Linked DNA regions of Stieleria sp. JC731. The protein of the gene in region 2 interacts with the protein of the main gene of each other region in a pairwise test. Links are inferred from orthologs where the notes say so. Each region holds a gene or a part of one and is shown on either strand. Other genes may lie near its edges. The genes, in order: tpiA and pepT.

Region 1 (14,911 bases), 350 kb from region 2 along the record:
TCGCAGGAATGTCCCAAGTGCTGCGACCCATTCGTTGTGCCGGTCGCTTGTTCCTGAATAGCTAATGAAGACTCGTTGTGGTGACTCAGGAGGTGTGGAAGTCACTTTTGATGGTGACTCGACACCTTGCAGGCGGTCAAACACGCTTTGGTGTAGCACATGAATAACAAGTCTCGCGGAGTCGCTGGCGGATTTTCGAAATCCTCGCGTCAGCGCATCAACCACCAATTCACTCTGAAGTCCACCCGCACCGGCGCCCAAAAGCGGTGCGGATATGTTGCGAATCGATTCATTGGCCCGCGTGAATTCCCCGACTGATGTTCCGATTGCTTCAATCGCATCTGCGCTTGAGTTGATGCCGTCTACCGAGGCCGCAAATGCAACGAACTGCGCTATGTTTTCCGCGCCGGTGAATGGCACAATGTGAGTTTCACCATGCGCCATACCGCGTTTTGGAGTGGGGATTGAATATTGCAGTAGGCGTTCTGCGACGAATCGCGTAATCGTGCCGCCCGTGGAGCAAGGTAATACGATCAGATCGGCTGGGCCATCGAATAGATCACCCAGTCGGAGTTCGACAACTGCTGACATTTAGGTGCTTTCCTGCCGGCTAACGGTACAAGTTAAACCCGACTTAGTCGGGTAATATTAATGATAATCTAGGATTACGACCGAATGAGTCGCATTGCCGTTCATGATCACTCGCTGGGTGAATATTGGGAAGATAAGTTTTACCATTTCGGTCGGGTGTGGTGGGGGCTTTGCAGAGCTGGAATTGAATTGATGAGCCTGAAACGGTTCGGTCAGCAATCCCGTGTGAACTGCTGTTGACGTTATGGCAGTTCGCAACTGCTTCGTCTTGTCGTGTCAATCTGAAACTCTTCTCGAAGTTTTTGGGCGATAGGTTTAACCAGGAGATCGCGAAGAAGGTGAATTCGGATTTCGCGGCTGAATGCGAAGGACAGAAAACTCAAAGGATTCATCGGAGAAAGTCCGCATTTTGACTGTTGACAAGGATCTTCGAGGCCTTTTGGCAGCTTTGGATTTCGTGGTTGATCACGGCTGATCTGCCAAAGGCGGCGAGGTTTCGTGGCGTGAGGCTTTGACGCACCGCTCATTATTTAGGAGCTATGTCGCAAGCGGTTGCGCGGTGCACTTGATGACCTGAATCTTGAGCTCCGTTTTCGACGATTGTCGTGATGGATTTCCTTGGGGCACGCTTTGGTGGCGACAACTGAATCCCATGGCATCAACACAGGGGTATCAGCCCGGGCTGCTTTTGAAGCTGGGCGAAATCCGAGGGGCCGAGAATTCGTTTTAAGAAGGCCTCGATGGAGCTTTAACCGCAGGCTGGCGCCTTGCGGCTGATTTGGATGCGAGTATCCGTTTCAAGAGGGCGTCTGTGAGGCTTTCAAAGAGCACCTCTGTGGAGCGTTAACCGCGGGCTAACGCATTGCGGCTGATTGGAAGCTGAAAACGAAAAAAGCCCAGCGGATCGAGATGATTCCGCTGGGCTTTGTCTTTCGGTGAAGTGATCCACCAGTACCGAAGGAGGGACTCGAACCCTCACTCTGTTGCCAGAATTGGATTTTGAATCCAACGCGTCTGCCAATTCCGCCACTTCGGCATGTTCTGCCGCGAAACACGATGAACGACGTCTCACGGAAGTCTAGAAGTATCCAATACGATCCAGGTTCGTGCAAGACGGTGTGTCGGGACGTTTTTAATTTACCCGGCCGCGGCGATACCGCATTCGTTTGGTTACACCTGTTTCGACCATTTTGCAGCCCAACTGAAGCCAATCTCCGTGATTCATCCACGGGTGGTTTGCCGGTCCTGCGGCGATCAATTCGATTCCATCAAGCTGCTGATCAGCGGAAGCAGCTGCTTTTTGCGACTGACAACACCGTCGAGCTGGTAGAGCCGGTCTTCCAGCTCGGGATAATTGATCTCTTCCCAGCCCTGCGGCTCGCGGCTCATCATCAACAAGCTGCCGTTGCTTGCGATGTCGGTGACCAGCAGCGCACTGAATTCCAACTGCTGCGTCGATGCCATGCTTTCCAGTGCGTTGAACAGTTCTTCTTTGCGTTGCCAGAACAGGTCGAACCCGATCTCTTCGATTTGCGAAATCGAGAACTTCTGACCTGCCTCTTCGAACTGTTTGCAGTCTTCGCGGACGACTTGATCTGGGGTGCAAGTTCGCAGTGCCGATCCGACACTGAAGAACTCGTTGGCAAACTCGTCCAACTGGACTTTGCAAAATCGCTGCAGCCAATTCAGGATGTCTCGATCGGTCGATGTCGTGGTCGGCGAACGCAAGAACAGCGTGTCACTGATCATTCCCGATGCCATGCACAAAGCCATCGATGGGTCGGGATCGATGCCGGCTTGGCGAAACATCTTTGCAACCAACGTGCATGTCGAGCCAACCGGTTCCATTGTCAAACGGATCGGGGCGGTGGATTTCAATGAACCACCAAGCCGGTGATGGTCGAGGACTTCGACGATGTTGGCTTCATCCGCCCCGGCGACGGCTTGTCCAATTTCGTTATGATCGACCAGCACCAGTTCGGGCTTGGGTGGGTTAACCAAGTCACTTTTACTGAGCACACCGACAAGCTTACCGTCTTCTAAGACCGGAAAGATCGTTTGCGGGGAGCGGAAGATCTCACGCCGAGCGTCGGCAACAGGCATCCGCGCCGGAAGCGACATGAAGTCTGATTCAACAACGCCGCTAATCAGCTGAGCCGCCTTGATCCGCATGGTCGTTGTCGCGGTATCAAAGGGGCTGCGCAGGACAGAGATTCCGCGCGCCTGTGCCAGTTGCATCAGGCCATCACTGAGTTCATATCCGCCTGTGACGACCAACGCTCGAACGCCCAGTTCCAGTGCCGGAAGTTGAATTGTCGGGCGGTCCCCGCTGACGACGATCAATCGGCCGGCGGGAAATTGCTTGATGTGTTCGGTAAAGCCTCCGGCGCTCATCGCGCCGACGCTGACGATCAGGTCTTCGTCGCGATCGGGTTCGACCGCATGTTGGAACTCGCCACCGAGCACCGAAACGATCTTCGACAGGTTCGTTCGGACCTGCCGACCGGTTGTCGGATCGACGTTGCTGTTAAGGACCAGTTCCAGCAGATCAAGAAGCGTGACGATGCCGGAGAGATTGTTTTCGCGATCGACAACGGGAATGCTCCGCAGGCCGCGATCATCCATCCGGCGATAGACTTCGTAGAAAACCTCGTCACAGGTTGCCAGCGTGACATCAGTTTGGCAAACGTCTTCGACGGTGGGGCGGACATCCATCACGATCCGTGGATGAGACAGCCCTGCTTTCTTGAGCGCGAATTCGGTCCGTTGGTTTGGTGCGCCACAACAAGCCGCGATCGCGTCAGGTCGGGTGGTGCGACGAAGGAAATCGGCGTAGGCAATCGCGGCACAAATCGCGTCGGTATCTGGGTTGCGATGGCCGAAGACGAAGAGAGGCATGGATAAGACTTTCGGATAATGAACGGGATCGCAGGTGCGATATTCTTAGCTGTCGTCGAGTGTTCGTCGATCCGGAGACGCCAGTATATTCAAAGCGCGGTCGAGGATGGTTTCCGGTTCACTCATCCGTCCGGTACCACGGACGCGGCAGGAAAGCCAGCCCGATTCCGGCCCGACAAGATGGCAACCGTCTTCAGCCAACTGCGCGACATTGCGTTGGACCGAAGGCTTTGACCACATCGGATCACTCATCGCGGGTGCGACCAACACAGGAGCCACGTTTTGCAAGTAGAGCGTGCTGACGAGGTCATCGGCAATCCCGTGTGCAAACTTGGCGATGAGGTTTGCCGTTGCGGGGGCGACAATCATGAGATCGACGCCATCTGCCAATTCGATATGTGGCCCAAGAGGATGCTTGGGGTCAAAAGATTCGATCGCGACGTGGCGACCTGAGAGTGCGGTCAGGGTCGCTGGGCCAAGAAACTCTGTCGCCGAGCGAGTCATCGCGGCCTGAACCCGATGGCCGGCTTGGGCCAGGCGACTACAGAGGGTTGCAGATTTGTAAGCGGCGATTCCGCCGCCAACGGCCAACAGGATTCGCTTGGAAGCATCCTGTTGGCGAGATGACGGATCAATTGCTGGCGAATCGGTCACGCCAAGTGCCTACAGATCGGCGGCATCAAGATCGGGAGCTTCTGCCGCTGCGATGGTCGCATCCAAGTCCAATTCGGTGACTTGTTCGACTTCGTTGTCGGTGTTCAAGAAGATCTTGTCTTGCAGGATCTCTTTGAGCACGATCGACATCTTGTCGTGGGTGTCGACACTGACGAGCGCTCGGCTGCCTTGGTTGAGCTGCACCAAACGCTTTTGGATCAGCGTGCTCAGTTTGAATCGTCCGCCAACCTTGTTGACGGTTTCTTCGTCTTTCAGTTCTTCGAGCATACCTGGTTCTCCTGGTGGTCTTTAAGAATTCGGCAAACTTGGGCGACGGCCGCATCGACCGCCCCATTGATAATTTCGTATTGGTATTCGTGTAGGAACCGCATCTCATCGGCGGCGGTTTCCAAGCGACTTTGAATCGCTTTTTCGCTTTCGGTTCCCCGGTCACGCAGTCGTCGTTCGAGTTCTTCCATCGAACCGGGATGGATGAACAGCGAAATGGCATCCAGATCGGAATGTTGCATCACTTCCAAGGCACCTTGGACATCGATTTCCAGGATGACCCATTGTCCTGCCCGAATGCCGTTGGTGACTTCGCTACGCAGTGTTCCGTACCAGTGTCCGCGTCCGAACACTTCTTTGCATTCTAGGAACGCATTGTCGCTGCGCAGTTGATCAAATTCGTCTTGCGAAACGAAATGATAGGCCTTTCCGGGGATTTCACCAGGGCGAGGCTTTCGGGTGGTCGCAGAGACACTCATCCGTAGCGGAAGTTCGCACTCGGCCAGCAACCGTTTTGTCACCGTCGATTTACCGGCGCCGCTGGGCCCGGAAATGATGATTAACTTTGCGGCGTTCGATTCACTCATGGCCTGGTCGTGGCGACAAAGCTGTCGCGCTGTGTGTTTTCGGGGCTGCTGTTGATAGGGTGATGACTAAACCGCTGGGCTGCGAAGGCAGGCCGTGAGGCTTGGCTTCCGCGGCGGCGGTCGGTAGGCAAACTTAGGTTAGCAAAACGGCTATTCCAAGTTTTGAACCAGCTCTCGCATCCGTTCGATCGCACATTTGATTTCGACGACGAGTGCCGAAATCCCGGCGTGATTCGCTTTGGAACCGATGGTATTGGTTTCGCGAAACATCTCTTGGGTGATGAAGTCCAGTCTTCGCCCGGCGGGTTCGTCGCGGTTGCCGTTCTGGTTTCGCTTCTGGCTTGACTTGGCGTTCTCGTTTTCGCCACGGAGGACCGCTTCAAACAGGGTCAAGTGGCTTCCCAGTCGTGTGATTTCTTCGCTGATGTCGGTCCGGTCGGCATACACCTGGACTTCACGCAGAAGATCGGTCGGGCCGACTTCGGCATCAAAGTCAGCGAGCAGGCGATTGACTTTCGTTTCCAACCGCGAGCGGTATTGATCGGCGACTTGCGGTGCGAGCGAAGCGATCGAGTCGACGTGCTGCCGAATGGTCTCGCAGTCGGCTACCAGTGTTTCCGCCATCGCCTGACCTTCGGTTTGTCGCATGGCGGTCAGATTCGCAGCCGCTGATGACACAACGAGGCTGACTTGTTGCCAAAGGGCGTCGTCGTCTTTTTGGCCCTGGTCCCCGGAAAGAACACCGGGAAGGGAAACCAATGACGCGGTGCTGATGGTGACGTGTTCGCCGGAGACGCCGCTGTCGTTGATCGCCTGTTGGCACTGCCGAAGGTAGTCAGCTAGGACGGCGGGGTTGATCTGAACCGGCGTCTGGCTGCCGTGTCGTTCGACCGAAATGCTGACGTTGACGGCACCACGGTGAAGGTGTCGGCGGAGTTCGGATTCGATCCGTGATTCCAGCGGGGTGATCGCCTCGGGGCTGCGAATGCTGGACTTAAAACCGCGATGGTTCACCGAACGGAGTTCGATCGTGATGGTTCCCAGTGACGAATCGCCTGCGGCGCGGCCTTGGCCGGTCATGCTGCAGACTGCATAGGCGCGCGAGCCGTCGGAAAGTTCGCGATCGGAGTTTTCGACGACTTGGGCAGCAGAGGCAGATGTCATTCGCAGGGCAAATCAGTGCTAGGATGGGTTCGGCGTGCATCGCTGCGGTGGTGCACAGCCAAAGGCGAGTTTGGTGCTTTGTCTAAATTGCCAAAAGTCGGGATCGGCCAATGGTTGACCGACGGAGAACCACTCAAGCAATCGACAACCGCACGCGATTACTCGCTTTCTTTCTCGGATTCGCCGCTCGTGTCGGCTTCTTCGGCAGTTTCCGTTTCGGGGGCTGCCGGTGTTAGCTCGGCCGAAGGTGTTTCGGTGGTCGCGGAGGCATCGCCTTCGCTCGACTCAGCCGATTCTGATTCGCTCGATTCGCTGCTGTCGTCAGCAGGTGGAGTTGCTGGATCGGTCATCAGGCCGGAGTCCAGACCTTCGAGGCCACCGAGGCCTTCGAGTCCGCTTAGGCCACCGGCCGCACCGCCTTCGGCTTCGGGTGAGACCAAGGCTGGCTTGGTGTCCAGATCCAAGTCTTCGTCAGCAACAGCGACTGGCGGAACGCCAAGCGTGTACATCGCGATCGCACAAACCAAACCCCAGACGATCGCTGATACCGCAGTGATCACCGTGAAGGTGTCACCCGCTTTACTGCCAAAGGCGCTTTGGCCACCGGGACCACCCAGGGCTCCGGCCAAACCGCCGCCCTTGCCACGTTGGACGAGGATTAGCAGGATCAGGAACATCGACAGGATGAACATCACCCAGCCCAGCGCAGCGCTGCCGAGTGTCGCCAAAGGCAAGAAGTTCACTGGCAGAGAGCCGGCGCTTTGAAATAAATCAGCCATTGGATCTCACAGTCCGTTTAAGTTTGATTGTGTGGTTGCGATGTTAAATGCGAGGTTGCCGATCCGTCGATCAACCTGCGGTGATGATGCCGACGAAGTCGTCGACTTTCAGGCTAGCGCCACCGACCAGTGCGCCATCGATATTCGGTTGCCCGAGCAATTCCTTGGCGTTTCCTGGTTTGACGCTTCCGCCATATTGGATTCGCATCTGCTCGGCGATTTCGGTCGTGAATAGCTCACCGAGCAATTTACGGATGAACGCGTGGACTTCTTCGGCTTGCTCTGGCGATGCGGTCTTGCCGGTGCCGATTGCCCAGACAGGTTCGTAGGCGATGACCACGCCGCTGGCGCGGGCTTCGTCCAGGCCTTCGAGCGAGCCACGGATTTGGGTTTCGACGACTTCTTCGGTCTTGTCGGCTTCGCGATCTTCGAGCGTTTCGCCAACGCAGACGATTGGAACCAAGTTGCCGGCCATTGCCGCAGCCAGTTTTTCGCTGACTTGCTTGTCGGTTTCGCCCATCAACGCACGTCGTTCGCTGTGTCCGAGAATGACGTAACGGCATCCGCAGTCGCTTAGCATCGCGGCGTTGACTTCACCGGTGAAGGCACCGTCAGCGGTTGGGTACAGGTTCTGTGCACCAAGTCCGACAGCCGATCCGGCCAAGACGTCCGACACAAGATGCAGGTAGACCGAAGGTGGGCAGACAGCGACTTCGACAGACGGGTTTTCGCCGACCGCTTCGGAGACGCCTTTGGCGAGCGACGCAGCGCTGTCAGCTCGCATGTTCATTTTCCAGTTTCCGGCGATGATGGTTCGGCGGCTCACGCGGTTGTCTCCGGCAAAGGTGAAATGGTTTTTCCAAGTAGTTCAGCGAGGCTTTTCATCTGCTGGGCTAGCTCGGCGTATTGCTCGGGCAGCAAAGCTTGAGGGCCATCGCTTTTGGCAACTTCAGGGCAATCATGGACTTCGATATGAACTCCATCCGCACCGGCTGCCAACCCTGCCAATGCACAGGCAGGGATCAATTCGGGTTTACCGGTCGCGTGGGAAGGATCCACGATGATCGGCAGGTGGCTGAGTTGCTGGACCAATGGGACCGCGGCAACGTCGTAGAGGTTTCGGGTCGCGGGGTCAAAGCCTTTGATTCCACGCTCGCAAAGGATCACATTCGGATTGCCCTGCGAAAGAATGTATTCGGCACACATCAGCAAATCGGTGATGGTGGCTGACATTCCACGTTTCAGTAGGACAGGTCGCTTTGACGCGCCGACTTCGTTTAGCAAAGCGAAGTTCTGCATGTTGCGGGCACCGATTTGCAACAAGTCGGCGTACTCGGCAACCAAGTCAACCAATCGAGGGTCGGTGACTTCGGTGACAACGGGCAACCCATGGGCTTGGCCGACGTCACGCAGGCGTCGCAAGCCTTCTTCGCCCAATCCCTGAAACGCATACGGGCTGGTGCGTGGCTTGAACGCTCCGCCGCGAAGGATGTTCGCCCCGGCAGCTGCGATCGACTCGGCAATCCGATGCATGCGGTCTTCTTCTTCGACGCTGCATGGGCCGGCGATCAAGCAAACGTGTCCGCCACCAACTTTAACGCCGCTGACATCAACGACACTGGATTCTGGATGGGCTTCGCGAGATGCGAGCTTATAGGGTGGCAACACCGGAACGACTTTCGCCACGCCCGGAATGGCGCGGATGGATTCGACCACAATCTCTGATTCATCGCCGATGATGCCGACAATGGTGCGAAAAGTGCCGCGGCTGAGGTGGGCTTTCAGGCCGAGCGCTTCGACACGTTCGATGACGTGGTCGATTTGCTGCTCGGTCGCACCGCCCTTGAGGATCAAAATCACGGTGGTTCAGGTGGTTTATTAGTTACAGAAGTGGGGCGGGAACTCGATCGAGCCACAGAGTTTAGCTAGCCAGGGCGGCTGTCGTCGAGGGCAAACGTCGATTGTTAAGATTCATCGAGCCCCTGGTGACGATCATTCGGCCGCAAGGCGTCGCTATCAAAACCCAATTCTGAGCCGAAGCTCGGTTTTTTCGCTGGATTCCTAAGTAAATCAGCCCTGGTGGAGTCTCCTGCTGGTGTCTTCCGCGGGAAGGGCCGACGAAGCGTTCGCGAATCATTTGCGGATCATTGGGAAGCGCGAGCCTCGACTGTTTCGGACGCAGGGGCGAAATCGCCGGAGTTGTCTTCCCCCGCAAGTTGGTGGTCAGTGATGTGCTCCGTCGCCGTTTTCCGCCAGGACGGTTCGCTGTTCAGAAAGGCTGCCAGAAAGGCTGCCCAAACCGCCGACCCACACAGAGGGTTGACCGAACCCGCTAAACTGTCAGTGGCCGATGCGGCATTCTCCTCGACGATCTTCTTATCAACTTTGACGACACCACGACGAAATAGCTGGACTGCTTATGGAATCGCCGCAAGCTCCCGGGCGTCAATCGGAATCCGAGCCGGTTTTGCCCAGCCGGTTGCTGCCGCGGATCTCATTTCAATCGATGATGATTCTGACCGCGGTCTGTGCGGTGATCGCGGCGGTCGTTTCTGCCGCAGGTGATGGCGGTGACTATGCGATGGCCGCTGCCATTGGCCTGGCGTTTGTGCTCAGCTCGTTCGCGCTCTTTGTCATCTTCTTTTTGCTCAGCTGGTCGGTGTCGATGTTTCCACGTTTGGTCGGCGTGGCACTGATGTTTATTGGAGTGCAATTCTTGGTCGCCCGATTGGCTGCCATCTCCCTAGGAGACCTGGCGGTGATGAAGTCGACGGTGGCGCTGGTGGGGATTCAAGTGATTGGGCTGTTCCTGCTCATCTACCCCATCGGACGCGAAAAGTCCGACGTTGAAAGCAGTCCTTTCGCCAGAGACCAGCTTCCGCCGCAATTGCTGGCTCCTCGAGATCCGACGGATTCTTGATGCCGATTGAGATGAAACCCCTAGCACTACATCGAAAGCGAGCACCGCATCGAAAGCCTATGAAGCTATTTATTTGGACTCTCTGCCTGACACTGCTCGCTTTGGACCGTTCGCCAGCACTGGCACAAGGGATCAATCTTGACCTGGTGCAAGCGCTAGCACAAAAGCGAGTCACGTTGCCGGCGCCGGATGTCAACGGCAAGACGACACCGACGGCCAATCTGACGGCGACCATTGAACTGACCAATTTGTTCGACGTCGGCAACGTCGGATTGCAGGCCAAGATCTATTCAACCGTCGGGCCATTGTCAGCACAGCGAAAGCTGGCCATTCGATTGACCCCAACGGAAATCCATCTGCCAGCCAACAACGCCACCGCGATCACAATTCCAGTGACGTTTGACCAAGGCAAGAACGTGATGGAGGTCAACGAGGTTTTTTCGAAGTGGACGATCGGTGAAACCTTTCGAATCGAGCTGCTGGAAAACGGTGACCCGCTACCAAACTACAGGTCCGATGTCGGGGCCCCGATACCGAAGCGATCCATAGGCAATCCGTTCAATATGATGCCTCATGAGTTTTGGTGTGATATTGGGTACTTGGGTGTCGTCGACCAGGCGCCGAAGCAAGCGATGGACTCAGGCTACTTCATCGTCAATTCGGCAAGCGTCGTGACACGATTGAATGAACAGGACATGCCAACAGACTGGCGTCTGCTTCAGCCGCTCGATTGCATCGTGATGGATGCAAAGCTACTGCAGGGGCCGCCTCAGAGTCAAAGCGTTGATCCAGAAGTTTGGTTGAAAGTGATCGACGCGATTCGATACTGGACGCTCAATGGTGGCGTTCTTATCTGTGTGACCGATTCGGAAGGTTTGGGGCAATCGACTTCATGGGATGAAAACTCAGTCGAGAACCAAATTGCCGATAAGCTAAGACTCAAGATGACTTCCGAGTGGTTCGGTGAGAGAGAGTACAACGCCAACATCGAGCCTAAGTTTGCGGTTGCACTCGGTTTGGTTGATCAAGCAGATCTATGGACGCAGCAAGCATTGGCCAATGCGGCAAACGCACAGGCCAGTATGAGATTTAGCTTGCCCAACGGTGGATGGATTCCACCGACTGCTTTGAACACGACTCCTGCAGATCTACGCGACCTGCGTCGCTGGTCTGGTGAAGCGAGAGAAGTGATCGAGCAACTGCAACGTTCTTGGTCGAATTCGATCTTTCGGTCGACCGGTGCCGGAACGGTTGTGATCACTGATCAAGCCGGAGCACAGGTCTCCTTGGTTTCGGAAATTGTCCAGTACATCACCGGCTTTCATGCATCGCCGATGCTGCGACGCGGTGTCGATCCGATCTTAGGTGACAGCCGCCATCAACGTTGGTTGATTCCCGGTGTTGCCCAGCCGCCGGTGTATACCTTCATGGGCATTTTGACCCTGTTCGTAATCTTGGTTGGCCCGATCGCCTATCGATGGACGACACGCAGTCATCGATCGCACTTGATGTTCCTGATCGCGCCAGTGCTGGCTCTGCTGACAACCGTTTCAATGTTTACCTACAGCATCCTTGCAGATGGTTTCGGGACGGTCGTTCGTGTCCGCCAATTGACTTGGGTTGATGGGCAAAGTGGCGACGCTGCCGAACGGACGCGATCAACAACGTTTGCTGGGATCAGTCAAGCCGGAGGCATTCGGTTCAATAAAGACGCGGAGGTCTTTCTTTATCCCAATGCGGATACGGCTTGGGAAGATATTGATCGTGAAGTCAACGAGGTCCGTCAGCAGGTTCGAATCGAAGAGGATCACCAGCAGTTCTCGTCCGGATTTTTGCCCTCGCGAACGCAAACGCAATTTGTCACGCACCAAGTCCGTCCTGATCTTGGCAAGCTGACACTCGGCGAATTGAAGCCGTTTGATTCCAGTGGCGCGACACCCAACCAGCAGTTCGCAGACATCACCAGCACCCTGCCATTTGATTTGACGGAGGTCTTGGTTCGTTCGTCAGACGGTCGCTATTGGAACGCCGATCGAGTTCAAGCTGGCAGCACTTCCACTGTGAAATGGGTCGAAGACGTTCGCGTTTCATCAAAGATTTTGGGAGGGCTTTATACGCAGCATCGTCCGGTCGGTGCGGTTGTCTCACAATCACGTCAGAATCGCCGCTCGGAAAAGGTGCGCGACCTTTCGCTATTTGCCAATCGTCAAATCAGTGGCAGCGGAACCCAGGCGGTCGATGGCGTTTTCGAAATCTGGCTCAATCAATACCTATTCGTCAAAGGCGATTTGCCAAACGGAACCTTCATCGGGCTTTCGAGTATCTCTGATGACGTGGTGCCGATTTCTGATGCCGAACAGGTCGAGAGTGTGCGTTACGTGATGGGGACATTGCCATGAGTCAATCGATTGAACAAGCCAGCACTGATGTAGGCAACATTCCCGCCGTTCACGAATCATCCACGCCCAGTATTGAATTGCGGCGTCTGCATCGGTTCTTTGGTGATACGAAAGCCGTCAACGACATCACGTTCAGTGTCGGACGTGGGCAGGTGTTTGGGTACATCGGTCCCAATGGCGCAGGGAAAACCACATCGATGCGGATTTTGGCAACGCTGGATCTGCCTAGTTATGGCGATGCCTTCGTTGATGGGTTCTCCGTGGTCAATGATCCAGAACTTGTCCGCAAACGCTTGGGATTCATGCCGGACTCGTTCGGTACCTATCGCGATGTCAATTGTCGCGAGTACCTCGATTTCTTTGCCCGCGCGTATGGCTTGGTCGGTCGGGAACGCAACGAACGTTTGAAGTGGGTGATCGGTTTCACTGGCACCGAAAAGATGAGCGACAAGCCGATTCGCGGTTTAAGCAAAGGCATGAAGCAGCGTCTTTGTTTAGGACGGGCGCTCATTCACGATCCTGCCGTTCTGATTTTGGACGAGCCCGCGGCAGGTCTGGACCCACGCGCTAGGATCGAATTGCGGCGCATGATTCGTGATCTGGCCGACCGTGGAAAGACAATCTTGATTAGCAGTCACATCTTGACCGAGCTTGCCGAGATGTGTGACGCGGTCGGTATCATCGAACAAGGCCAACTGCTGGCAACCGGCCACGTCGATGACATACAAAAAGAGATGCAGAATGAAGCGGAGCTAACAATCCGTGTGCTCAATCGGCAGGACGAAGTCACCGCCACGCTGGCTCAATTGGAGCCACAGGTGTCGATCGATTCTGTGATCGTTGATGGCCAATTGTTGCGATTCGGCTTTAGCGGCGAACTCGCCGATCAGGCCGCGATCGTAACCCATCTGGTTGGCGCCGGTTATCAGGTCGCCGAGGTTTCGGCGCGGAAGAAAAGTTTGGAAGATGTCTTCCTGCAAGTGACAGAGGGTTTGGTTCAATGAGTGTCGCAGTTAATCAGCCCACTGCTCCGGAAAGCAAGTTTTCGCTATGGCTGGATGCACTGGATCGACGGTGCGAACGGTTTGGCGACGCAATCAATCCGATCTTGGTCAAGGAAACACGTCAGTCGCTGAAAAGTCGTCAGTTCGTCGTGACGTTTTCGCTGATCTTGTTCGCGGCGCTCGCTTGGACGGTCGCTGGCAGTCTTTCGATGATGCCACAGATTTATACATCGCCATCGGCGCCTCGAATGATGATCGGCTATTACGCCGTGTTGGCGCTACCAATGATGTTGATCGTTCCTTTGGCGGCCTATCGATCGCTCGAGAGTGAGATTGATGACGGCACACTGGAATTGCTTTCGATCACGACGCTTTCGCCTTGGCAGATCGTCCTGGGGAAACTTTCCAGTGCTTCGCTTCAGATGCTGTTGTACTTTGTGACTTTGTTTCCATGCTTGGCATACGCCTATTCGCTGCGCGGAGTTGATTTTCCGACAACGCTGATGATCCTTGGCTCGCTCGCGGTCGCCGGGCAGGTGCTGACGGTACTGGGGCTGTTTTTCGCACCGGTTGCCAAAGGGCGTGGTGGCCGAGTGATGACGATGATCGTCTTGATCTTGATTTTGATCTTGGCCGAGTACGGTGTCAGCGCGATGGTGGTCGGGTTAATCTTTTATGGCAATCCACTGACGAGTACCGAGTCCGTCTTCGCTGTCATTTCGACGGTTTCATTTGCGATTGTCGCTATCAACCTGATGTTGACCGCCACGGCAGCTCAGTTGACTCCCGAAACTGAGAATCGTTCCACCGCGATCCGTCTTTCGCTGTTGGCATTCACGTTCGTTTGCGTCGTGATCAGTGCCGCGTCATTGTTGTTGTTCAAACAGCGTGGAATCCCAGTCTACTTGATCAGTCTGTTCGTCTTGGCGGCAATCTGGACCATCTGTGGCGCGATGATGGTTAGCGAACGCGATACGATGACGCCACGGATTCGTCGCGAACTGCCACAAAGTTTCTTGGCGAGGTTGTTCACCACTTGGCTAACGCCAGGACCGGCAACCGGAACGGTGTTCACGATCACATGCATCGCCGTGCTGACCTTCATTCAGCAATTGTCGGTGCAGTGGATCACAAAGACAGGTATTGCCCGAGGCGTCGGCATCGCCCAATTGACTCGATATATCGGTACGCCGGGACTGTTGTATGCGGCGTACGTGGTCAGCTATCTGGTGGTGGTTCGCGTACTAATGTGGGCCGTGCGTTTACGCAATAACGCGCGTGCCGAAATCGGTTTAGCCGCGTTTGTCGTTGTGGCCGTGTTGGCGGCGCTGCTGCCTTATTCGATCCAGCTTCACTATTACGATTATCAGCAGATCAACTACGATCCTGTTTGGCAGGTGACCAATTGGGCGTTCACGCTGTTTACCGCCTTGGATCGCGGCCTACCCGCGTGGCAGGTTCAGAACATCGTCGGTGGCGCGATCTGCCTTTCGTTGATGGCGATCATCGCTTCGTGGAAGGTCACACGTCCACGAACAATCGCGACGCCTGAAAATGTACGCAAGGAACTTGAGCGTGCATAACCGATCGATGCAATGTTCGTTTAGTGCCAGGATCGTGGAGTTTG
Region 2 (14,728 bases):
GTGCTCTCCCGGACGATGGACTGCCGCCATGACTCGTTCGAGGTTCTTGTACGCGCCCTGGGATGCGTATTCCCACTGAGCTTCACTTGGTAAACACGTACCTACTGAGTTTTGATCTCGCCAATCAAAACCGTTGGCCCAAAGCGAATAAGCGTTTGCAGCGAACCACGAGACCATCACGACGGGCTGCCGCGCCGATTCGTTTCGAACTCGCCAACACTCGTCTTGCCATTCAAACTGTAGTGAGGTCTCTCGATCGTCATTTTCATCGAGACCGATTAGCTTTTGACGTTCCCTATCAGTTGCGTCGATCGAGTTCAAAAATCGACAGAAGGCGACAACAGAGATAGGTTCGACATCGATCAAGAACGACGACAAGGTGACACGATGCGGCGGATGTTCATCCGGCTGAGATAACTCATCCTCACAGCCGATCAGAACTTCGGACTCTGGCAGCTGAATACACACCATGCCATCGGTTTGCCGGCGAAATCGGGCAAACTCAAACGGCCCATCAAGTTTTTCATAGATGGACGCCTCGGAAAGGCTGTCGGAATCGAGCCGCCCGCCGAGGTGAGTGAACTCAGTTCGGGACTCGCTCACTGGCACCCGCGGGCGATGTCGCCAACTTTTACGCCGAACGGGAACTCCGGTGCCCTGGTTCAAGAAAACGTATTCGGCAAGATCACGAATTCGAAATGGCTGCCGAGCGAAAATCAGTTTCCCCACAGGGTTCGCAGGCGTATCGGGGATGGTAACCGAGAACGCCTCTTCGACTTCCATGATTAGCTCGATCGCATCTAAACTATCGCAGTTCAGGTCCTCAATGATTCGGCTATCAGGTTTTACTTTGCAAAGCTTGATACCCAGCTGCTGCGAAGTAACTACACAGAGCTGTTGCTCGATCGTTGCCAAGTCAAGCCAGTTCGCTGTTTGTCTCATCAGTTCCCGTCCTCTGTCGATAGAAATGTGGCATTCGACAAGAGCCCGTTTCAACGGCCGACTGCGATCATTTTCTAAACTTGGGCGATGCGATGATGCCCGTTGCAAGCACTACATTTCTTCGACGGCGTTTTTAATGTACTGAACGAGCCGAGCTCGGCTGTGTCGGGCTATCTCATGGCTATCGATCTGGATGCCCAATTCCTTCGCAATACGAATTGCCAAGTCGACGTCGCGTACGCCGTGGAATTGATTGACGACACCGTCATCTGTGTAGATCGTCTCTTCATCGTGTTCAAACCCGGATTCCAGTGCGTCAGCGAATTCGGCGATCCATGGTTCCGGAACGCGGCGACTGCGGCAATGCTGAACACTCCAAATGTCATCGCCAGTGCATTCGGCTAAAAGGGCTAGTAACAGATGTCTGGCAGTCATGATTCGGACGAACCGATAAGTAGATCAATGCGGGCTGCCAAAATGAAATCGTTTTCACTTAGACCGCCAATCGCATGGGTAGTCAACACGATTTCCAGATGACGGTAGCCAGTCAAATGAAGATCAGGGTGGTGCTGCTCACTTTCGGCGACCGCAGCGATTTGATTGATCAACTCGACTGCTCGCGAAAACGTTTTGCAGTTGATTCTTCGGCGGATTGACTTAGCAGCCTCGTCGAGATTCCAAAAGGTGATCGCTTGTAGAAGTTGATTCGATTGTTCGCTCGAAAGTTTCGGCACTCCACCTTCGCAAGGAACACATTTTTTGGCGGCAAGTGATTCGGCAGAAGGTATTGTCATAGGTCGAGCCGAGTGGGAATAAAGTTCAGTAACCGCGGCTAGCGCCGGAGCGGCTCAGTGAATCCGAACTGTGCCGGTATCGCGTTAGCGACGGTTGTCTGTTGTGTGGGCTTCAGTGTTGTGGTTGACTTAACCGCGGCTAGCGCCGAAGCGGCTCAGTGAATCCGACTTGAGCCGGGATCGCGCTAGCGACGGTTGTGTGAGGTGTGGGCGTCGGTGTTGTGGCTGACTTAACCGCGGCTAGCGCCATGGCGGCTCAGTGAATCCGAACTGTGCCGTTGTCGCGAAACGGTATTAAACCACGCCCGACGCGTTTGCGGCTAGGACTGACACCGCACTTCGCTTCACAATACTTGTCCGAAACGGCATTCACGCAACGACTCACGCCGCTTTGCAATTCGATGACGAGCGTTCCATCCATGCCCATAATCGATCGCAAATTGATTCGGCGTCACGATCGTTCATCAAATCATGCAGCCCATTCGACCAGCAAATGGATTCCGCCATATGACCGGCGCGTAGCGCGAAATGGCGACAGGCTGTCTGATCGATCAATTCATCTTGATCGCCATAGATCACTAGCGTGGGTGTATCGATTTCGCGTGCATGATCGAGGACGAAACGTCCCTGCGCCAGCAACTGCGTTGCTGTATGAATCGAAATCGTTGAATGTCGAAGCGGATCATCGTCAAACGCACGTTCGCTGCCACAGCTCCGCAGCTGCTTTGCATCAGCACGTTTTTGAATCCGAACCCACGGAACCAGATAGCCGGTGGCCCAGGCGGCAAACAATGACGAACGATCCAAATGCTGCGGCGGAACCAGCATTGGTGCGATCAAGACTACACCCTCGATCGCACGTTGGCCTTCGCCTTCGAATTCGTGTCGCCGAATCGCATAATTTGCCGCTAGGTTTCCCCCCATGCTGTGCCCGATGACATAGTGACTTGTCCAGCCAAATTGGCGGTCAAGCGTTTGACGTAGCAGCGAAAGCGTTTCGTAGATGGCGTCAAAATCTAAGGCCACACCTCGTGGGCCTTTCGAGCGACCGTGGCCGGGTAAATCAATCGCCGCAACTGCCAAACCCTGCTGCAAAAGCCGTTCGGCGAATGACCGGAAACTGCCACCATGGTCGCCCAGCCCATGGATCAGGATGGCAGCGCCACGGTGCTGTTCGTCGCGACGTTTCCAGAGGTGACAGTGCAGGTCGGTACGATTTGGCAGAATTAGCGTTCCAGCGATCATCAGCGTCATTCAGCCCGGCTCTTGGGGAAGGAATTCGCTTTCAAAACAGAACATTCGGCACGGAATTCGCGTCCCTCAACGAATACTTTTATTGAGGCTTGCCAAGTTGGCACTCACCACTGCTGACATGCCCAACCCCGTCCCGAGGGACAATCATGTTATTGCGTCTGCTTGTACTATTTATCGTCGTTCCACTGGTAGAGCTGTATTTGCTACTGCAACTTGCGGATGCCACCAGCGCAGCAGCAACGTTTCTGGTTGTGATCGCGACCGGGGTGCTGGGATCGTATCTGGCAAAACGCGAAGGGTTGATGGCATGGCAAAAATTCCATGCTGCCCTTGGTGAAGGCCGTGTGCCCAGCCGTGAAATTCAAGACGGGTTGATGATCGTGTTTGCCGCAGCCTTGTTGCTAACACCTGGTTTGATCACCGACGCATTTGGATTCGTCTTGCTCGTTCCGATCGGACGCGATCTGATTCGGAAGACCTTGTTTTCGAGATACTTTAGCGGGTTCAAAAACGTTCAGATTCGATCGAGTTTTTTCGAGAGCGAACGTCCGCAAACATATGATGACCCCAACACGATCGACGGCAAAGTCACACGCCGGTAGGTCGTTGACAGTCACGCTGAGCCGGTATCGCGCTAGCGACGGTTGTGTGTTAGGCGTCGGTGTTGAGGCTGACTTAACCGCGGCTAGCGCCGATGCGGCTCAGTGAATCCGAACTGAGCCGTTGTCGCGCTAGCGACGGTTGCGTATTGGTGAGCTAGGTGTTGGGGCTTCACTTAACCGCGGCTAGCGCCGATGCGGCTCATCGAATCCGAACTGAGCCGGTATCGCGCTAGCGACGGTTGCGTGACAAAACACCTAAGCGGCGTCTCGGACTTCGGCGCCGCAAAGGCTTCTATAAAATCGATTGTCCTTCGCGAGATGATCATGGTCGCCTTCGCTCGCGACACGACCCTGCTCGATAACGACGATCCGATCGGCCATCGCAAGCGTGCTTGCTCGGTGAGTAATCATGACTCCGGTTCGGCCAACCAAGAACTGCTGTAGCGCTTGATGGATCAATTGTTCGCTTTCCAAGTCGATTTGGCTGGTCGCTTCATCCAAGATCAAGATGTCGGGATCACGCAAGAAGGCTCGCGCCAAAGCGATCCGCTGCATCTGCCCACCAGAAAGCCGCATGCCGTTGGCACCGAGCATTGTCTTGTAGCCCTGCGGTGTCTTGCGGCGAATGAAATCATCAGCAAAAGCCAACTTTGCCGCCCTGACAACGTCGTGTTCATCGGCACCTGGACAACCATAGCGAATATTGTTTTCGATCGTGTCTTCAAAAATGATCGTTCGCTGTGTGACCAACGCAATTCGCTTGCGCAGGTCTCGCGTTCGCATTTCATTGATCGGAACATCATCCAGCAGAACCTGTCCCGCCTGTGGATCATCGAAGCGACATAACAAGCTGATAATTGTGCTTTTGCCGCTGCCGTTGGGCCCGACAATCGCGACCGTTTCGCCATGAGGAATCGTTAAATTGATCCCTCGCAAAACCTGTGGCCCGGACGGGTATTGATACTCAACATCTTTCAGCTGAAGGTTTGAATGTGGCCGCGAAACCGTCTTGGCAACCTTGGGTTCTTTCACCCGTGTATCTTGATCGACAACTTCCATCACGCGATTTGATGCGGCGATTCCACGTTGTAATCCGCTCCAAACGTCGGCAAGTTTTCGTGCCGGATCCGAAGCACCAATGAGAAAGCTGAAGAATAAGAACACTTCGCCTTGCTGCAGTGGCTCGGTAGTGATCTGCAATCCGAAGAGGTGCGTTTGCTTGGTCAGTACCAGATAGCCACCGGCCAGTATCGCTAGTGAGACCGTTGTGATTCCCATCATCTCGGTCGTTCCACGGGCAAGCGTGTTATAGAACGCCATCTTCATGCTGCGGTGGTAATACGCGAATGTCCCTCGCCGCAGCCTTGCACGCTCGAACGCTTGTGTGTTGGAAGCCTTGATCAGCCGGATGCCCGAAAAGGAGTCATTCAACATCCCGTAAAGCTGGCTCATCTCTTCCATCGCACGTCGACTGGCGCGACGGATTGCACGGCTAAGCTTCTGCATCACGATCGCAAGGATCGGCATCACGATCATCACCAGCAGCAACAAGCGAGAGCACACCATGGCCGCACCGATCAGACAGGCAATCATCTTCAGCGGCTCACGAGTCATCTTTCCCAACAATGTGGTCACCCCGGCAGTTACCAAGGACACATCGTTGGTTAAACGGGCCGTCAAATCGGCCGAGCCATTTTCGCCAAAGTGGTCAAGATCCAGGTGAAGCGCTTTGCGAAAAAACAGCTCGCGTACGTCAATTGCGGTACGTCCCGCGACATACTGAACCCACATCATGTTGGCGATCAAAGCGATCAACTTTAAGCCGGTTCCGACAACCAAAAACGTCAGGATCGCCAACAAAGTCCCGAACGGTGTTGCGGGCGCATAGGTATCAACGTACGGCTTTGCGATCCCGTACCAATGGGCTCGCGAGTTGTTGCGTTCCAATTCGGCACGCAGTTGAGATTCGGACTGATCGCCGGATAAGGGTGTATCATTCGCTAGCAATAAACGAATTTCATCGGCCCGATCGTTAGTCGTTTCCAAAGTCTCATCGACATATTCTGGAACCGTCTTCCCTGCAAAAACGATATCGACCATGGGAAGCACCGCACTGATATTCGCGCTCCATAGCACGGCTATCGCGAGCGATGAAACGATGATCCCGATCAATGCCCACCAACGGTGGACGGCGATTCGAAGTACTCGTGCGAAGGGGCTAGTCACCGAACCTTCCATGGTCACTGCGGGCGTATTTGCTATCAATCCAAGTTTGCTTCTTGGACGTCGACAGGTTTGAAAAAACCTTGCTCGGCCTGTCGACTTTCACCTAATCGCCCTGTTCTCAGCAAAACGTTCTCCGCAAAACGGGCGGGAAAGAATGCTACTTGCAAGGAGTAAAAGGCGATATTCGACCGACAGGCTGCTAACAGAACTTTTAGCAGGAGACGAGTGGAGCGACCAGAGCGGATGCGGTTGGCCCTAAACAACGAGGCCATTTAGCATGTTTGGGCAAAACAAGTTCCGCGACGATCTCGACGCCACCGACAGGGGACTACGGCGATCTTCTGTGATGCTGGGTACCGCGATGCCGGTCACCTCGACCGCGAGTATTTTCTCGACGGTCGAGTGATATCAGAAAAGCCATCGACACGAACGAAGTGTCAACATTTAGGCGTCAGCAACCAGACGGAGCGTGGTCTTAGAAAATGCCCGCGCCAAACTCGTCATCTTTTTCGCTGGCCGAATTCGAAACCCTGTTGTCCTTGTTGTCGGCACGTTGCTTTGGACCGCTAGGAGACTTGTGCGCCTGATCGATTAACGCCGTTTCGACGTCTTCGCCCGCATCATAAAAATCATCGTCATAGCGTGAGCGATAGCCAGGTTGGTTGTATCGACTCAGTTCTGCTTCGAACTCTTCGATAACGGCGTCTTGAATCAATTCGCGACAAGCACTGTTAATCGGATGGGCGACGTCGGCATACAGCTTTTGAGGCGAATCGAGCAGACCATCGTTGTCAAAGCTCAGTTTCGCCCCGCAGTGATTGCAATAGTTTGCCCGCAGATGGTTTTTCTGATGACACCGATCACAGTGGCCGGTCAACTTGCGACTCGGCATAGCAACAAAGGGACCATTGGAACCGTCGATGATCTTTAAGTCGCGAACGACAAAACATCCATCAATGGTAATTGAACAGAAGGCACGTAGTCGATCTTCCGATGACTCCATGAGTTTGATTCGGATCTCCGTGATTTCCACGATCTCAACTCCCTCTCTGATGTCGGCGCATTAACTTGGATCGAACTCATGTGGTGACTTAAAACTGCGACCCAAATGTGATGCATCAACGCTGCGTACGATCGTGACGCTTGCCTTCGTTTGATGAAATGCAAATCAACAGTCTTAAATCACTCTCTCAATTGTTGCGGCCGCAGAAACACTCCGTGTTGCTCGCCAAAGAGCCGGAACCGAATGGATAGTCTTAAGTTGCTGTAAAGCTTGCTGAGCGTGCTCCGCATCACGCGCTATTCCAAAACATGCCGACCCACTACCAGTTAGTTGACACGGTTGGAGTCCAGATTGCCACAGTGATTCCAACAATTCATTCAGCTCTGGAAAAATTTCTAAGGCTGGTTCGCTCAGTCGGTTCATCATCGACGTTGCTAAATCTTCTGCACGATCGTTGCGTAACGCGGCAAGAAAACCTGAAGAGTTGATCGGCGCCGCAGGAACTTTTAGCCTGCGATAAACCTCAATTGTCGGAAGGCTCGCAGGTGGATAGCCGACAACGAAGTGAATCGCTGTTCGCATGTCAACTGGTTGGAGGATCTCTCCTCTTCCCGTGGCGTGACAGGCCCAAAGCCGCTCCGCAGCAGTCTCGTCTTCAACCACAACATCTTCCGACATTGGCAAGAAGAAAGGCACGTCGCTGCCGATTGAAGCGGCGATTTGATGCAAAGCCTGCTCTTCACTGGAAAGCTGGTGGAGATGGGCAGCACAGCTAATCGCATGGGCCGCATCGCTACTGGCACCTCCCATCCCAGCACCGGCGGGAATCCGTTTCCCCAATTGGACCCTGAAACCGCTCGCGATCGAAAAGTGATCACGAAAAGCATTCAAAGCTCGGACAACCAGATTGCGTTCGTCCGTCGGAATGCCAAGCAACTGATGCGCTTTCTCACTACCCGAATCGAGCCCCAGTTCCCTCGCAACGCTTTCAAATGAAGGCAACCAACTCGCAGTCAATTCGACCACAGGTTCATCAATCGACTCAACCGTTAGTTCATCGCGCCAGTCGATAGCAGTCATGACGGTATCAATTTCGTGATAACCATCATCACGCTTGGCTGGGATTTCCAAAAAGAGATTGAGCTTGGCTGGTGGTCGGGTATGGACTTTCATTTCAAAGCAATGTGATTTTGATTTTGGCGGACCGTTTTGATCCAGGCCCAGTGTTTTGGTCCAATTTGATTTTCGGATTAGCCGATTGGGCGTTAGCCCCGGTTGCCCGTGTGAGAACCGCCGCTAACGCGGTGCGGCTCATAGGGTAATTTTCATCAGCCGCCACGCGCGAGCGTGCGGTTCTGTGTGCAGGTTCGGTTCGTTGCAGGAACCGCGGGCTGGCGCCAGCGGCTGATAAGGCAATGAGCTGATTGACGAACGATCAGCCGCCACGCGCTAGCGTGCGGTTCCGTGTCCTATGTCAGGTTCTGCAAGTCATTTAACCGCCGCTAACGCGGTGCGGCTCATAGGGTAATTTCATCAGCCAGCATGCGCGAGCGTGCGGTTCCGTGTGCAGGTTCGGTTCGTTGCAGAAACCGCAGGCTGGCGCCAGCGGCTGATAAGGCAATGAGCTGATTGACGAACGAACGATCAGCCGCCACGCGCGAGCGTGCGGTTCCGTGTCCTTTGTCAGGTTCTGCAAGTCATTTAACCGCCGCTAACGCGGCACGGCTCATAGGGTAATTTTCATCAGCCGCCACGCGCGAGCGTGCGGTTCTGTGTGCAGGTTCGGTTCGTTGCAGAAACCGCGGGCTGGCGCCAGCGGCTGATAAGGCAATGAGCTGATTGACGAACGATCAGCCGCCACGCGCGAGCGTGCGGTTCCGGGTCCTTTGTCAGGTTCTCCAAGTCATTTAACCGCCGCTAACGCGGTGCGGCTAATGGGAGGCCAGCCCTACGTTTCTGGCACTCGTTGTTAACAAGAAGGACCAGCAACTAGCGTCGATGTTGCGACCATAGTTTCATCAGTTCCACCAAGTGTTCCGTCGCTGCGGCCATTTCGTCCAAGCACGCGAACTCGCGAACACTGTGGATGTTGTGTTGGCCGCTGGACAGGTTCGGAGTTGGCAAACCCTTTTCGGTCAGGACGCTACCGTCAGTCCCACCACGGATGATTTCCTTTTTGTATGTCCGTCCCAAATTTTCAAACGCTTGGACAGCGAAGTCGACCGACTCGGGCAGTTTCGCGAGCCCATCACCGAGGTTGCGATATTGCTTGTAGACATCGACAACAACTTTTAAACCCGGCCAGGCTTTTTCGACATCGGCAGCGATCGCACGAAGTCGATCCGCGTATCCCGGCAAATCTTCGGTGTTGAATGATCGCAAGATTAGATCAAGCGTGACTTCGGCAACTTGGCCGGTGATCGTGTTTGCATGAATGAAGCCCTCACGGCCTTCGGTCGTTTCCGGTGTTTCACTGTCACGTGGAAGTGCGGCAATAAAGTCAGCTGCTCCGCGGAGCGCATTGATCATTCGATCTTTTGCGATCGCGCTATGGATACTGTCGCCGATAAAGCGGACGCATGCACCGTCAGCAGAAAAGGTCTCGACATCGATCACCCCTTCGCCGCCACCATCGAGCGTGTACGCAACATCTGCGGCTAACTGCTGCAAATCGATCTTGTCCGTTCCGTGTCCGATCTCTTCGTCACAGGTAAACACCAGCTTGATGTCACCGTGTGGCAGGTGTGGATTCTCAATCAACGTTTCGGCAAGCTCGGCAATGATCGCGACTCCCGCTTTATCATCACCGCCCAGCAAGGTCGTTCCGTCGGTCGTAACCAAAGTTTTGCCGACCAAATTAAGCAGGTCCGGACAAGATTCCGGCGTGATCACTTCGCCGCTTTGAAGGTTAATGTTACCGCCGGGATAGCTTTCTAAAACCTGAGGCCGAACGCCGTGACCAGGGGCATCGGGCGAAGTATCCATGTGGGCCAGCAGAGCGACGACGGGAACCCCTGTCGCCCCAACGCTTGACGGGATGGTCGCATGGACCAAACCGTGTTCGTCCTGATGAACATCGCTCGCGGACATCTTCGTCAGCTCTTCGACCAAGAGTTTGCCGAGGTCACGTTGGCATTCGGTACTGGGATAAGTTTTGCTTTTTGGATCTGCGGTCGTCCCCACTTGAACGTAGCGCAAAAAACGATCCAAAAGGCGTTGGCGGTTGATTTCGTACATGGAGATTCTTGGACAAATCGTGGCTGGTATCGCTGACGGGATCATCTGTGACGGATCAATTCATCCGACCGAGTGATTCCGAAACGGCTTAAAATCGTCGTGGTCTGTCGTGTTCAGATAGGGCTGGCGTGCTCTGAAGGGGTTCGTGCGGGTTTCGCATGACGCCAAGGGTGGCTGCCCGTCTATCTTATGCGCAGGACCAGGATATGATGGCAATACATGATAGCCTTGCAGATTGACTGACTTGTCAACAGACACGATTCCGGCAAAGGACTCGGTGGATTGGATGCCTGAAGAAGTTTCCCATTTAGTTTTCGATTGCGAAAGTATTGCCGACGGCGACCTGATCGCGCGAGTCCGGTACCCGGGTGAGTCGCTAACACCCAGTGAAGCGATCGCGAAATACCAAGCGGAGTTGCTGGAAGAAAAGGGATCCACGTTTATCCCGCATACCTTCCAAATCCCGATTTCGGTTGTGATCGCAAAAGTCGATCGCAATTTCCGCCTGATCGATATCGTCTCACTCGACGAGCCGAGTTTCCGAAGCCACGTGATCACCGCTCATTTTTGGAAGGGCTGGGAAGTTTACAAGCGACCTCAGTGGGTCACCTTCAACGGGCGATCCTTTGATTTGCCGCTAATGGAATTGGCTGCCTTCCGATATGGGATCTCAATCCCGGCATGGTTTTCCAACGAAGGCTATCGCTCGCCAAGGAACCGCTACAGCGTCGATTCCCATCTCGACCTACAGGACCTGCTAACAAACTTTAGCGCGGTTCGCTTTAACGGCGGTTTGAATCTGGCGACCAAGATGCTGGCCAAGCCCGGCAAGATGAACGTCACCGGTGATCAAGTTCAGCAGCAATACGACGACGGCGATTTGATTGGAATCAGCGATTACTGTCGCTGCGATGTCCTTGATACCTATTTTGTTTTCCTACGCGCGATGGTGCTGCATGGAAAATTGACACTGGAAAAAGAAGTCGAGTTGGTCGCGTCGACAAAGCAGTGGATCGAAGCGGCGGCATGCGATTGCAAAGCTTACGAAACCTATTTGAGCCACTGGCAGGAATGGGTTGACCCGTGGGAAAGCGAGACCGCCGAAACTTAGCGGCGTCTCATTTTCAGCAGAGCAGACCGCGGCGGCTTATCATGGGCGAATCAAAACCCGCCCTACCGCGCCATCCCTCTGCGATAAATGCTCCTGCAATATTGGCTTCTTCGATATCGAATCTTTCAGTCGTGGTCGATCGCAGCGTTGTCTGTTTTCTTGGTCGGCCCCCACGCTTCTGCCCAAAACGAACCTTCAACTGCCGAAGCACCGGCGGGAAACGAGAAGGTCGCAGAGATCTTTCGTAGCTTTGCGCCACTGGGTGCACAAAAAGACGAATCGCAACCGACACCCGCAGACCAGATGATCGGCCAGCTGGATCTACGCCCCGGCGTCGCAGCAGATCTGGTCGCAAGCGAACCGGTAATCGCGCAGCCTCTGTTCCTGAGCTGGGATTCCCGCGGACGCATGTGGGTCGTGCAGTATCGGCAATATCAATATCCCGCCGGTTTAAAAGTGGTCCGCTTTGATCAGTACCTGCGAGCGGTCTTCGATAAAGTTCCGTTGCCTCCGCCGGATGGAACACCCGGCGCCGACCGAATCACCGTTTTCGAAGACAGCGACAATGACGGAATCTATGACACCCACAAAGATGTGATCACGGATTTGAATATCGCGACATCGGTTCAAATCGGTCCCAAAGGCATTTGGGTCTTGAACCCACCGTACCTGCTGCATTACCCCGACGCAGACCATGACGATGTTCCCGATGGCCCGCCCGAAGTTCACCTCTCTGGGTTCGGACTGCAAGACACTCATTCGGTTGCCAACAGTTTGATCTGGGGACCCGATGGATGGTTGTACGGAGCCAACGGCAGCACCACCGCTGGTGTGGTCAGTTCCAAAGTCACCAAAGGCGTCGAATTCCAAGGCCAATGCATCTGGCGATACCACCCGACCACTTTTGAATTTGAAATCTTCGCCGAAGGCGGCGGAAACACTTTCAGTGTCGAAATCGATTCTCATGGCGAATTGTTCTCCGGCACCAACGGTGGCAGCAAACGTGGCTACCACTATCCGCAGGGAAGCTACGCCGATAAGAACTGGGGAAAACACGGCCCGCTGACCAATCCATACGCGTTTGGATATTTCACCGGCATGCCGATGAAGGGCGACACGCGGCGTTTCGCACAGGCCTTTACCATCTATGAAGGCGGGCTCTTTCCGCAGGACTTTAATCGCACCATCATCGCCCCCAACTCGTTACACAACTTGGTTTGGCATAGCGACTTGATCCAAGACGGTTCGACTTATCGCACCGAAGACCGCCGCGATTTATTGACATCGGATGATCGCTGGTTCCGACCGGTCTACGCGGGCGTTGGACCTGACGGCGCGGTCTACATCGCCGATTGGTACGACACCCGGCTCAGTCATGTAAACCCGGTTGATGATTGGCATAAAGAAAGCGGCCGTGTTTACCGCTTGCGGCCTGAGGGATCAGATCCGGTTTACCGCGAAGGCAACTTGGCAGAACTGTCATCCGCTCAGCTGGTTCAGAAACTCTCTCATTCGAACAAGTGGGTCCGGCGACGATCGCTGTTAGAACTCGGATGGCGCGGCGACCAATCGATCGCCGCACAGCTTGAACAAATGGTCGAAAACAAAGGGTCGTTGGAAGCTCTCTGGGCGTTTCATCTTCTCGATCTGTTGACGGCAGAAAAAGCGGCTCACTGGATGAACCATTCAAATGCCTGGATAAGATTCTGGTCTGTTCGGCTATTGGGCGATCGGCATCAAGGACACCCCGCGATGATCGAACTTGCCCGTCAAGAACATGACTTGCGTGTTCGCAGCCAGCTCGCCTCGACCGCGAAGCGGATCGATGCGGCAACCGGTCTCGCGATCGTCGGTGCATTGGCTTCACGTTCGATCGATCAAACCGACCGACACATCCCGCTGCAACTTTGGTGGGCCGTCGAAGCCCATGCGGATGATGCAGCTGCGATCCGACAATGGCTTGCCAGCGACGAATCCATCTGGGATCGAACGGCGATAAGACAAACCATCCTTCCCCGGTTGATGCAACGCTATGCGTCCGAAGGAACCGCCAAAGCGATCGACCATTGCGAACAGCTGATCAAGATCGCTCCCGATGAATCCTCTCGATCAGCCATGGTCGTTGGCCTGACGCGAGCATTCGATGGACGATCGTTGCCAGAACTGCCGCCGCTGCTGGATCGTGTTTTGGCTGAGGAACAAGAACGCAGAGGAAACGCTGGGATCATCTTGGCACTCCGTCGTGACCCTGCCGGGGCATCACAACAAGCCGTTCAGCAGCTTCAAAACTCCGAAACAGATCTTGGACTTCGGATCGAACTGGCGCAACTTTTGGGTGAGCTGAAGCAGAAGGCCGCGATCGATACCCTACTAAAATTGGCAACCGGGCGAATGGCTGCCGATCCATCGCTACAGCGCGTTGCCATTTTGTCGCTTGGCCATTTCGCCGACGAGCGGATTGCCGGTGGCCTGATCGCTGCGTTCTATGGACGAATCTCGGCAGAACACGGTTTACGAGATGCAGCATGCCGGACGCTTGCCAGCCGTCGCAATTGGGCCGAACGATTGGTTAACGAAGTCACGTCTTGGCGACTGAAGCGACGTGAAGTTCCAGAAGACGTCGTCCAACAGTTACGTGCCTATGAAGATGAAGCGATGACCCAATCGGTCGAGGAAGCCTTCGGTAAACAGGTCACTGTTTCATCCAAAGAGAAAATCGCTCAGATCCAACGCTACTCTGATTTGCTAGCATCTTCGCTGAAAGATGTATCGACTGGTGATGAAGTTGAACGTGGCGAAGCGATCTTTAAATCGAAGTGCGGTAACTGTCACCGTTTGTTCGGCCAAGGCAATTCGATCGGCCCCGCCCTTGATGGGTACGAGCGTGGGAACGTCAAGTTTTGGCTGAACGCCATCATCGAGCCCAGCTTGGAAATCCGCGAAGGCTTTCAGTCGTACCAAGCACTGACCGAAGATGGTCGTGTGCTGACCGGAATGATGCACGCACAAGATCCGCAAACGGTCACGCTTCGGACCGCAGATAATCGTCAAGTCATCTTGGTCCGCGACGATCTGGAACGGTTCGCCCCGATGCAAACGTCTCTGATGCCAGAGAACCTGTTGCAGGATTTGTCCGACGAGCAGGTGAGCGATTTGTTTCGCTATCTGATGCTTCGGCAGTAGTCCTGGGGCGGTGCGCAGCTTCCAACTCGTGCGGGGCTCTCGCTTGGCATGTGTCCGAACTGGCAGGCAGGAGCCTTGCGACAAGGGCTCGTGCGAGGCTCTGCCTCGCATGAAATGTCTCGCAGGCTCCGCCTGCAATTGCTCTTAGCGGCAGGCGGGAGCCTGCCAAGCCAAGGTGTTGCAAGGCGGGAGCCTTGCAACAAGAGGTGTGACTCAGCTCACTCGGAATACCGATACTCAGGATTGGCGGGATCGAAATCCGATTGGCTCAATCCGGTATTCACCTTGACCTTCAAGTAGTTGTACTCCTCATCCAAAACCGGTTTGCCGCCTTCGGTTTCAGGCCATTTCCACGAGCAATAGCGAATGGGAATGT

The links.
Region 1: the proteins of pepT (region 2) and tpiA interact in binary tests that used the Escherichia coli proteins (3 or more experiments, as listed by UniProt). The link is inferred for Stieleria sp. JC731 from one-to-one orthologs.

The regions. Positions count from the first base shown.
Region 1 is NZ_JAJKFQ010000002.1:672,839-687,749, reverse strand. Bases 5,910-8,908 are described here. They hold tpiA (triose-phosphate isomerase), read right to left. Parts: upstream 7,788-8,908; coding sequence 7,032-7,787; downstream 5,910-7,031. Other genes in these bases: aroF (3-deoxy-7-phosphoheptulonate synthase), read right to left, coding at 7,784-8,821; secG (preprotein translocase subunit SecG), read right to left, coding at 6,341-6,961; LOC67_RS08225 (YicC/YloC family endoribonuclease), read right to left, coding at 5,910-6,182. In the rest of the region: SEFIR domain-containing protein, read right to left, coding at 1-591; putative manganese-dependent inorganic diphosphatase, read right to left, coding at 1,846-3,489; flavoprotein, read right to left, coding at 3,535-4,143; DNA-directed RNA polymerase subunit omega, read right to left, coding at 4,153-4,431; gmk (guanylate kinase), read right to left, coding at 4,416-5,018; more of YicC/YloC family endoribonuclease, read right to left, coding at 5,169-5,909; hypothetical protein, read left to right, coding at 9,381-9,881; hypothetical protein, read left to right, coding at 9,941-12,280; ABC transporter ATP-binding protein, read left to right, coding at 12,277-13,284; ABC transporter permease, read left to right, coding at 13,281-14,867. UniProt on the Escherichia coli protein: Involved in the gluconeogenesis. Catalyzes stereospecifically the conversion of dihydroxyacetone phosphate (DHAP) to D-glyceraldehyde-3-phosphate (G3P).
Region 2 is NZ_JAJKFQ010000002.1:1,021,312-1,036,039, forward strand. What follows is about bases 7,935-10,750. They hold pepT (peptidase T), read right to left. Parts: upstream 10,059-10,750; coding sequence 8,811-10,058; downstream 7,935-8,810. Other genes in these bases: LOC67_RS09495 (4-(cytidine 5'-diphospho)-2-C-methyl-D-erythritol kinase), read right to left, coding at 7,935-7,994; LOC67_RS09505 (3'-5' exonuclease), read left to right, coding at 10,345-10,750. Outside these bases: SUMF1/EgtB/PvdO family nonheme iron enzyme, read right to left, coding at 1-942; hypothetical protein, read right to left, coding at 1,054-1,377; 4a-hydroxytetrahydrobiopterin dehydratase, read right to left, coding at 1,374-1,736; alpha/beta fold hydrolase, read right to left, coding at 2,118-2,981; FxsA family protein, read left to right, coding at 3,137-3,592; ABC transporter ATP-binding protein, read right to left, coding at 3,848-5,818; SpoVG family protein, read right to left, coding at 6,294-6,821; more of 4-(cytidine 5'-diphospho)-2-C-methyl-D-erythritol kinase, read right to left, coding at 6,996-7,934; more of 3'-5' exonuclease, read left to right, coding at 10,751-11,169; PVC-type heme-binding CxxCH protein, read left to right, coding at 11,257-14,352; DUF1571 domain-containing protein, read right to left, coding at 14,571-14,728. UniProt on the Escherichia coli protein: Cleaves the N-terminal amino acid of tripeptides.